4 regions of the Bradyrhizobium sp. Bra64 genome follow, and region 1 is predicted to be linked to each of the others. Evidence: predicted binding sites of a transcription regulator. Region 1 holds the regulator's gene; each other region holds the start of a gene.
The links. The regulator PhoB, encoded in region 1, activates phosphate uptake and scavenging genes when phosphate is short. The targets are predictions, from matches to a motif close to TGTCATNNANCTGTCAT.
Positions count from the first base shown of each region.

Region 2: the regulator PhoB is predicted to act here: its motif matches at 926-942, upstream of NR187_RS03410 (YdcH family protein).
Region 3: the regulator PhoB is predicted to act here: its motif matches at 828-844, upstream of NR187_RS05360 (phospholipase C).
Region 4: the regulator PhoB is predicted to act here: its motif matches at 1,279-1,295, upstream of NR187_RS33820 (DUF47 domain-containing protein).

Region 1 covers NZ_JALJRD010000017.1:108,064-110,242, forward strand. Annotated here, with positions in the region: gene phoU (phosphate signaling complex protein PhoU) at 1-553, shown strand, start outside; gene phoB (phosphate regulon transcriptional regulator PhoB) at 576-1,283, shown strand; gene NR187_RS31255 (GcrA family cell cycle regulator) at 1,415-1,927, opposite strand.
Region 2 covers NZ_JALJRD010000001.1:724,488-726,666, reverse strand. Annotated here, with positions in the region: gene NR187_RS03415 (NAD(P)/FAD-dependent oxidoreductase) at 1-453, shown strand, start outside; gene NR187_RS03410 (YdcH family protein) at 660-839, opposite strand; gene NR187_RS03405 (YdcH family protein) at 1,170-1,376, shown strand; gene NR187_RS03400 (hypothetical protein) at 1,494-1,712, shown strand; gene NR187_RS03395 (hypothetical protein) at 1,733-1,984, shown strand; gene NR187_RS03390 (GGDEF domain-containing protein) at 2,044-2,179, opposite strand, start outside.
Region 3 covers NZ_JALJRD010000001.1:1,116,475-1,118,653, forward strand. Annotated here, with positions in the region: gene NR187_RS05355 (ABC transporter substrate-binding protein) at 1-750, shown strand, start outside; gene NR187_RS05360 (phospholipase C) at 899-2,179, shown strand, end outside.
Region 4 covers NZ_JALJRD010000023.1:52,600-54,778, forward strand. Annotated here, with positions in the region: gene NR187_RS33815 (inorganic phosphate transporter) at 1-582, opposite strand, end outside; gene NR187_RS33820 (DUF47 domain-containing protein) at 593-1,237, opposite strand; gene NR187_RS33825 (branched-chain amino acid ABC transporter permease) at 1,393-2,179, opposite strand, start outside.

The sequences.
Region 1 (2,179 bases):
CGAGCTCGACGCGCTCCAGAAGAAGATCGAGGAGCGCGCCGTCCTCACCATTGCGCGCCGCCAGCCGATGGCGGTCGATCTGCGCGAGATCGTCGGCGCCATGCGCGTCGCGACCGATCTGGAGCGTATCGGCGACCTCGCCAAGAACATGGGCAAGCGCGTCGCGGCGCTGGAAACGGATTTTCATCCGCTCAAGCTGTTCCGCGGCCTCGAGCACATGACCGACCTCGTGCAGCAGCAGGTCAAGTCGGTGCTGGACGCCTATGCCGCGCACGATCTGCCGGCGGCGATGGCGGTGTGGAAGGGCGACGAGGAAGTCGATGCCATCTGCACCTCGCTGTTCCGCGAGCTTCTCACCTACATGATGGAGGATCCGCGCAACATCTCGTTCTGCATCCATTTGATGTTCTGCGCCAAGAATATCGAGCGCATCGGCGACCACGCCACCAATATCGCCGAGACCGTGTTCTACATGATCGAGGGCCAGGCGATCACCGACAAGCGGCCGAAGGGCGACATGACGAACTTCGCCACGACGGTTCCGAATACCTGATCACGCAAGGAGCGACGACACCATGGGCGCACGCATTATGGTGGTTGAGGACGAGGAAGCTCTCACCGAGCTTCTTCGCTACAACCTCGAAGGCGACGGCTATGACGTCGAGACGGTGATGCGCGGCGACGACGCCGACACCCGGCTCAAGGAGCACATCCCCGATCTCATCGTGCTCGACTGGATGCTGCCGGGTCTGTCCGGCATCGAGCTGTGCCGACGGCTGCGCACCCGGCCCGAGACCAAGCAGCTCCCGATCATCATGCTCACCGCGCGCGGCGAGGAGAGCGAGCGGGTGCGGGGTCTTGCGACCGGCGCCGACGATTACATCGTCAAGCCGTTTTCGGTGCCGGAGCTGCTGGCGCGGGTGAAGGGCCTCTTGCGGCGCGCAAGCCCGGAGCGGCTCGCCACCGTGCTCGCCTATGGCGACATCGAGCTCGATCGCGACAAGCGCCGCGTGGCGCGCTCCGGCCGGCCGATCGACCTCGGCCCGACCGAATATCGCCTCCTGGAGTTCTTCCTGGAGCATCCGGGCCGGGTGTTCTCGCGCGAGCAGCTGCTCGACAGCGTCTGGGGCCGCGACATCTACATCGACGAGCGCACGGTCGACGTGCATATCGGCCGCCTGCGCAAGCTGCTCAATCTCGGCCGCGAGCAGGACCCGATCCGCACCGTCCGCGGCGCCGGCTATGCGCTGGACGACCGTTTCGCGAAGGCGGAGCAGGCGTAAGTTCAGCCGCGAACAGGCAAGTAAAAAGCGCGCCGGGCGGCGCGCATTTCCATTTTTCGATCGTTCCGGTCCCTACTGCGCAATTGCGCGCTAGCTAGTTAGGCCGGGACGATGTCGTTTGGAGCCGGGCTTCAGCGCGGCCCCGGCTTCGCCGGTGCGCGCCGGCGATCCGCCGCGGGCTGATACGCCACGCGCGAGTGCTGGGCGCAATAGGGCAGGCCGGAGAGGGCCTTGCCGCCGCAGAAGAAGAAGTCCGGGCTCGAGGGATCGCCGACCGGCCAGTGGCAGGTCGCCTCGTTCAGCTCCAGCAGCGACAGCCGCTGGCTCATCGGCACCACGTTGTCGTAGGTGACCGGCTCAGCCTCCACCTCGACCTCGAAGGCCTGCGCCAGCGCGGTGTTGCCGCGCGAGATCGGACGGGTCACCCGCATCATGTGCTGCGCGGGACGCGCCTTGCGCGGCCGGGGCGCTGCGGAAGATGGGCTCTTGGCGCGGCCCGACAGGCCGAGCCTGTGCACTTTGCCGATCACGGCATTGCGGGTCACATTGCCGAGCTCAGCCGCGATCTGGCTGGCCGAAAGTCCGGCCTCCCAGAGCTTTTTCAGCTGCTCGACGCGATCATCGGACCAGGTCAAAACCGTCATTGCACCCTTTCCCTCGCTGCGCGCCAGCCATCCTGGGGCCTCGCAGCGAATGCCTAAGCCTTAAAAACCCGTGCCGTCAGAATCCCTTAAGGCTCGCCGGGCGCGCCAATGACGCCCGAACGTTTACGCCGGTACATAAGGACTTAGAGATCAGAACCGCTGCACGAGATGTCGTATCTGACAATCCAAACGCTACAATATGGCGTGACTCCCGCGCAAGAGTCCGCCGACTCGCTTCCACATGTTCCGTGG
Region 2 (2,179 bases), on a different contig from region 1:
CCGCTGGACCGGATTCCGCCGACCTATTTCGCAAAGGGAAACTACTTCAGCTGCAACGCCAGGGCGCCGTTCTCGCACCTGATCTATCCGGTGCCCGAGCCCGGCGGGCTAGGGGTGCATCTGACGCTGGACATGGCGGGGCAGGCACGCTTCGGCCCCGACGTCGAGTGGATCGAGACGATCGATTACGAGGTCGACCCGTCGCGCGCCGAGCGCTTCTACCCGGCGATCCGCAAATACTGGCCGACGCTGCCAGACGGCGCGCTGATGCCGAGCTATTCGGGCATCCGCCCGAAAATCGTGCCGCCGGCGGTGGCCACGCAGGATTTCCTGATGCAGGGCCCGCGCGATCACGGCGTCGAAGGCCTGATCAATCTGTTCGGCATCGAGTCCCCGGGACTGACGTCATCGCTCGCGATCGCGGACCACGTCGCCGAGCTCGCGAATTCATAGAGCGCTTTCGAGCGAATTGGATACCGGTGCGCGGAGGGAACACACGTTCAAACCGAAGCTGGAGCCCCGTTCCGATTCCATCGGAAACGACTCTCGGCGCCGCGCAAAGATCCTTGCACGGTTCGAACCTTCCCGCAGGGATGAGCGCAACAACACTCACCCCTGCCTGAAAGGGTGCGATCAAACTCTACGCTGTTGCGGGGGTACTAGTGGAGCGTGTCGCCGTGCCTCAGACGCTCGATCTGATCCTTGACCAACAACTTCCGGCGCTTCAACTCAACAATTTGCAGGTCGTCTGTTGAAAGGTGCACGAGAGCTTCGTGCAATTCGTTTTCCAGAAGTTTGTGCTTCCGTTCCAATTCAACGAGATGTGCCTGAATTGTCATTCGAAACCTCCTCGGTAGGGGTGAACCTCAGGATTCGATCCGGACAAGGAAGTCTACATCACCGTTTCGTTCTGTCGATGGGTATCCGTCGTCGCAGCGTCATTTTTGAAAATTCATATGTAACGAACCGTGAGTAATGGAACCACACGGGAAAAATCCATGATATCAATGTGCTTGCGCGGTGCCGTAGCGAACCGCAGAAATATCTTGCGGGAGATCGGCGAGCAACGCTCGCAGATCGCTTGCGATCACCTCGCGCAAGGACGATAATTTCCACAGGGCATCCACAGCCTTAATCTCACGCCTTTCGGTTTTTCGGCCACCGCAGACATGACCAATGAAGACGAGCGCGAGCTCGAAGCCGAACTCGCCCGGTTGCAGCAGGAACACCGAGATCTCGATGCGGCGATCGATGCACTGCATCAATCGCCTGCCCCCGACCTGTTGCGGTTGCAGCGACTGAAGAAGCGCAAGCTGTTGTTGCGCGACCGTATCGCGTTCATCGAAGACCAGATCACGCCCGACATCATCGCCTGATCCACAGGGACAATTTTTGCGGCGGCTCGCCGCATGTGAATCCGCTTGACTCCAAAAGAACAAAATAAGAACATCCGGGAGCCCTATGCCCCCAGGAAACCGCCCAAGGAAAAGCAGATGCCGGCAACCGCCCTTCTCGACAACGGCCATTATGAACAAGCCTGCGATCAGGCGATCGCGATGTGCGACGGCAATCTTCGCAGCACCATCAAGGCGCTGATCATGGCCAATGAATATCTCGAGGCCGAACTCGAGGAATTGCAGGCGGCGATTTCCGCCGGCTGCATTCCGGAGACCTCGCGCAGCAAGATGCGGAGCAACAGCAGCGCCGCCTGATCCAAGCTCGGAGCAACGCCATGTCGGACGTGACCTACTACGTTGCAATGCCCTTCCTGATCGATACCGACGGATCGCCGGTGGCGGGCGCCGCCGAGGAATGCCAGAGCTCGACGGCCGCGTTGCGGCGCGCCGAGATCTTGTCGCGCGGTCCCGGCCACATCGGTGCCGTCGCGTTCAGCCGCAGCGGCGATCCGATGACCGGCGAATTCGGTGACGCCACGTTGCTGCGCAAATTCGGCAACGTGCCGGAAGACCTGGCCACGCTGTGAAGACCTGGCCACGCTGTGAAGGCCTGGCTACGCAGTGAATATCTGGCCACGCTGTAAGATCAGCTGCTGACCAGCCTGATCCGCGGCTCGTGCCGCCGGTGCGCCTTGCGCACATACATAGCGGCATCCGCCTCCTCCAGGGCGCGGCTCGCGTCTGACTGCGCCCCCAGCAGCGCGACGCCGGCGGAGGCGCCC
Region 3 (2,179 bases), on a different contig from region 1:
GCAGCGTTGGTCGCCATGCCTGCACTAGCGGACGGTTTAAAGGACGAGATCGCGCCGACCGGCAGGCTCCGGGTCGCGATTGCGATCAGCCCGGCGGGCGGAGCGTTCTGGTCGACCAAGACCGAAGCCGGCTATGCCGGCGTCCCCGTCGATCTCGGCCGGGAGATGGCGGCCCAGCTCGGCGTCGCCGTCGAATATGTCGTGCACCAGAATTCCGGTCAGATCACCGATGCGGCGTCGAAGGGGACCTGGGACGTCACCTGGCTCCCCAAGGATCCCGAGCGCGAGACCATGATGATGTTTGGCCCGGTCTACGAGGTTGCGGACGCCACCTACATCGTCAAGGCCGGTTCGAGCGTTACCAACTTTGCCACGCTCGACCAGGCGGGCATCAAGGTCGCGGCCGTCAACGCCACCACCACCATGCGCGGCGCGATCGCGCATTTGAAGAATGCGAAAGTCACGGGCTATCAGACCTATGACGAGATATTCGGTCTCCTGAAGAGCGGCGAGATCGATGCCTTCGCCCTATCGCGCGACCAGCTCAACAAGATGGCGCAGAAGATTCCCGGCACACGGGTGCTGGACGAGACGTTCAAGAAGACGGTGACGGCCGTCGCCGTGCCGCTCGGCCATCAGCAGGCGCTGAGCTTCGTCACCAGGTTCATGAACGAGGCGACGACGAACGGCACCTTGCGCAAGGCCTATGACAATAACGGCCTTAAGGACACGCCGATCCGCATCGAGTAGGGCAGGCAGCCTCGGGTAAAGCGCCCATATTGAAAAAAATGTCTGAACAACTGCGCAAAGTGTCTCTTGCGTCAAACTGACACAGCTCTGTCATCGCGCGCCATTAACGTCCCGAGGGTCGGCGTCAATCTTTCGGGGCAACACAACAATGAAATCCAGATTTCTGACGACGGCCGCGATTTTCGCGGCCGCGACGGCACTCGCGTGCGCCATGCCGGTGCTCGCGGACGATTTCGGCCGGGACCGGGATCATGACCATGATCATCATCGCCATCCGCATGGCATCCACACCGAGACGCCGATCAAGCATCTCGTGATCATCTTCAACGAGAACCGCTCGTTCGACCACTACTTCGCGACCTACCCGAACGCGACCAATCCGTCCGGTTCGATTCCCTTCGCGCCGAAGCCGCATACGCCGAAGGTCAACAACCTCGTCACGGCGAACCTGCTGGTCAACAACCCCAACAACAGCCCGGCCAACGGCACCGGCGCGACGGATCCGTTCCGCCTCGACCGCACCCAGGCCAATACGCGCTCGCAGAACCATTCCTACACGCCCGAGCAGCAGGCCGTGGACAACGGCAAGGAAGACCTCTTCCCGAAATTCACCGGTCGCGGCACCGCCGGCGGCGCCGGCGCCTTCGGCACCAACGGCCAGGTGATGGGCTATTTCGACGGCAACACCATCACCGCCCTCTGGAACTACGCCCAGCACTTCTCGATGAGCGACAATGCCTGGACCGACACCTTCGGCCCGTCGACGCCGGGCATGCTCGAAGTGATCTCCGGTCAGACCAACGGCGTGCAGAACATCGTCGGCACGTCAGCGTCGATCGCCGACGGCCAGGGCGGCCTGACGCTGATCGGCGACACCGATCCGGGCAACGATCCCTGCTCGAGCAAGACCAGCACGATCCTGATGGACGGCAAGAACATCGGCGACCTGCTCAATGCCGAGCACATCAGCTGGGGCAGCTTCATGGGCGGCTTCGACCTGACGCTCAAGAACGCCAACGGCACCACCGGTTGCGGCCGAAGCACGTTCTCCAGCAACGTCAACGGCAGCATCGTCGACTACATTCCGCACCACGCCTGGTTCCAGTACTACAAGTCGACCGCCAACCCGACCCATGCGCGGCCAAGCTCCGTGCGTGCGATCGGCCACACCCATGACTTCAACGGCAACGTCGATCCGGCCAACCACGGCTACGATCTCGAGGACTTCTACGCTGCGGTGAAGGCCGGCAATTTCCCGGCCGTGTCATACATCAAGATGCCGGCCTTCCAGGACGGTCATGCCGGCAACTCCGATCCGCTCGACGAGCAGGTTGGCAATGTCGAACTGATCAATTTCCTGCAGAGGCAGCCGGAATGGCGCGAGACCGCGGTCATCATCACTTATGACGATTCCGACGGCTGGTACGAC
Region 4 (2,179 bases), on a different contig from region 1:
GTCGTTGCCGCCATGGCCGAGCGAATAGAGCGAGGCGGAGGCGAATTGCAGGATGCGGAAAGCGCGGTCCACAGCGAAAGGGGTGGACCGGACCGAGGCCCAGGAGACGATCGCGACCAGCACCATCGCGAGCAGGAAGCCGACGAGTGGAGACAGCACGATGGCGATCACCGTTTTGGATAATCCGCTCCAGACCGCCGCGGAGATCCCCGCCTTGGCCACGCCACCGCCGAACAGGCCACCGATCAATGCATGCGACGACGAGGACGGGATGCCGAGCCCCCAGGTCACGAGGTTCCAGACGATGGCGCCGACGAGGGCCGCGAAGATCACCTGGGCATCGACGATCGCGGGATCGATGATGCCGGTGCCGATGGTTTGGGCAACGTGCAGACCGAACACCATGAAGGCGACGAAATTGAAGAACGCGGCCCAGAACACCGCGAATTGCGGCCGCAGCACGCGGGTCGAGACGATGGTCGCGATCGAATTGGCGGCGTCGTGCAGGCCGTTCAGGAAATCGAACAGCAGCGCGACGGCGATCAGTCCGACCAGGAGGGGAAGACCCAACGCAGCATCCACGGCGCCCTGCCTAAACTTGCTCGATGACGATGCTGTTGATCTCGTTCGCGACGTCGTCGAAACGGTCGGCCACCTTCTCGAGGTGGTCGTAGATCTCGACACCGACGATGAAGTCCATCGCGCTCCCGTCGCGGTGCTTGAGGAACAGCTCCTTCATCCCGATGTCGTGGAGATCGTCGACCCGGCCTTCGAGCTTGCCCAGCTCTTCCGTGATTGCGGTCAGCATCGCCACGTTCTTGCCGATCTGCTGCATCAACGGCAGCGCGCGGCCGACCAGATTGGCGCATTCGATCAAGAGCCCGCCGATCTCGCGCATCGGTGGCTCGAAGGTACGGACTTCGAACAGCATCACGGCCTTGGCGGTCTGCTGCATCTGGTCGATGGCATCGTCCATCGAGGTGATCAGGTTCTTGATGTCGCCGCGATCGAACGGAGTGATGAAGGTGCGGCGCACCGCCGTCAGCACCTCACGGGTGATGTTGTCGGCATCGTTCTCGAACTGGTTGACGCGCTGGCAAAAGACCGGCGTCTCCTCGCCCCCGTTGAGCATGCTCTGGAGCGCGATCGAGCCGTGGATCACGGTCTGGGCGTGGCGGTCGAACAGGTCGAAGAAGCGTTCTTCCTTGGGCAGGAAAGCGCGAAACCATCGCATCATGGGAAGAGACTACCGGTTGGAAATGGCCCGGCCGAACCGGCCGTCACAAAACTGTCATAGACCATTTTCGATCCGCGTGCGTGTCATCTCACGCCCGCGGAGCCGGGTCATCCACCGCTTTCACGCACCAGATAAATTGTTGCGATATCAATTGTTTAGAGCGAACGCCGGAAGTAATGCGCGATTTCGCCGATGACCCCGCGGCGGAACGTGAGCACGCAGATCACGAAGATCGAGCCCTGGATCACAGTCACCCATTGGCCAAACCCCGCCAGATATTGCTGCATGGCGATGATCACGAAGGCGCCGACCACGGGGCCGAACACGGTGCCGAGACCGCCGACCAGCGTCATCAGCACGACTTCGCCCGACATCGACCAGTGCACGTCGGTGAGCGAGGCGTTCTGCGCCACGAACACTTTCAGCGATCCGGCAAAGCCCGCGAGCGTGCCCGACAGGACGAAAGCCAGGAACTTGTACTGATCGGTCCGGTAACCCAGCGAGATCGCCCGCGGCTCGTTCTCACGGATCGCCTTGAGGACTTCGCCGAACGGTGAGTTGATGATGCGGAAGATCAGCAGGAAGCCGGCAAGGAAGCCGACCAGCACGACGTAGTAGAGCACGGTCGGCTTGGACAGATCGAACACGCCGAACATGTGCCCTTGCGGAATGCCCTGGATGCCGTCCTCGCCATGGGTGAACGGGGCCTGGAGGTAGATGAAGTACAAAAGCTGCGACAGTGCCAGCGTGATCATCGAGAAGTAGATGCCCTGGCGGCGGATCGAGATATAGCCCGTGATGAGCGAGAGCACGAAGGCACCGGCGATGCCGACGAGGATGCCGAGCTCCGGCGGCAGCGCCCATACCTTCAGCGCATGCGCGCTGCAATAGCCGGCCGTCCCCAAGAACATCGCATGGCCGAAGGACAGCAAACCGCCGTAG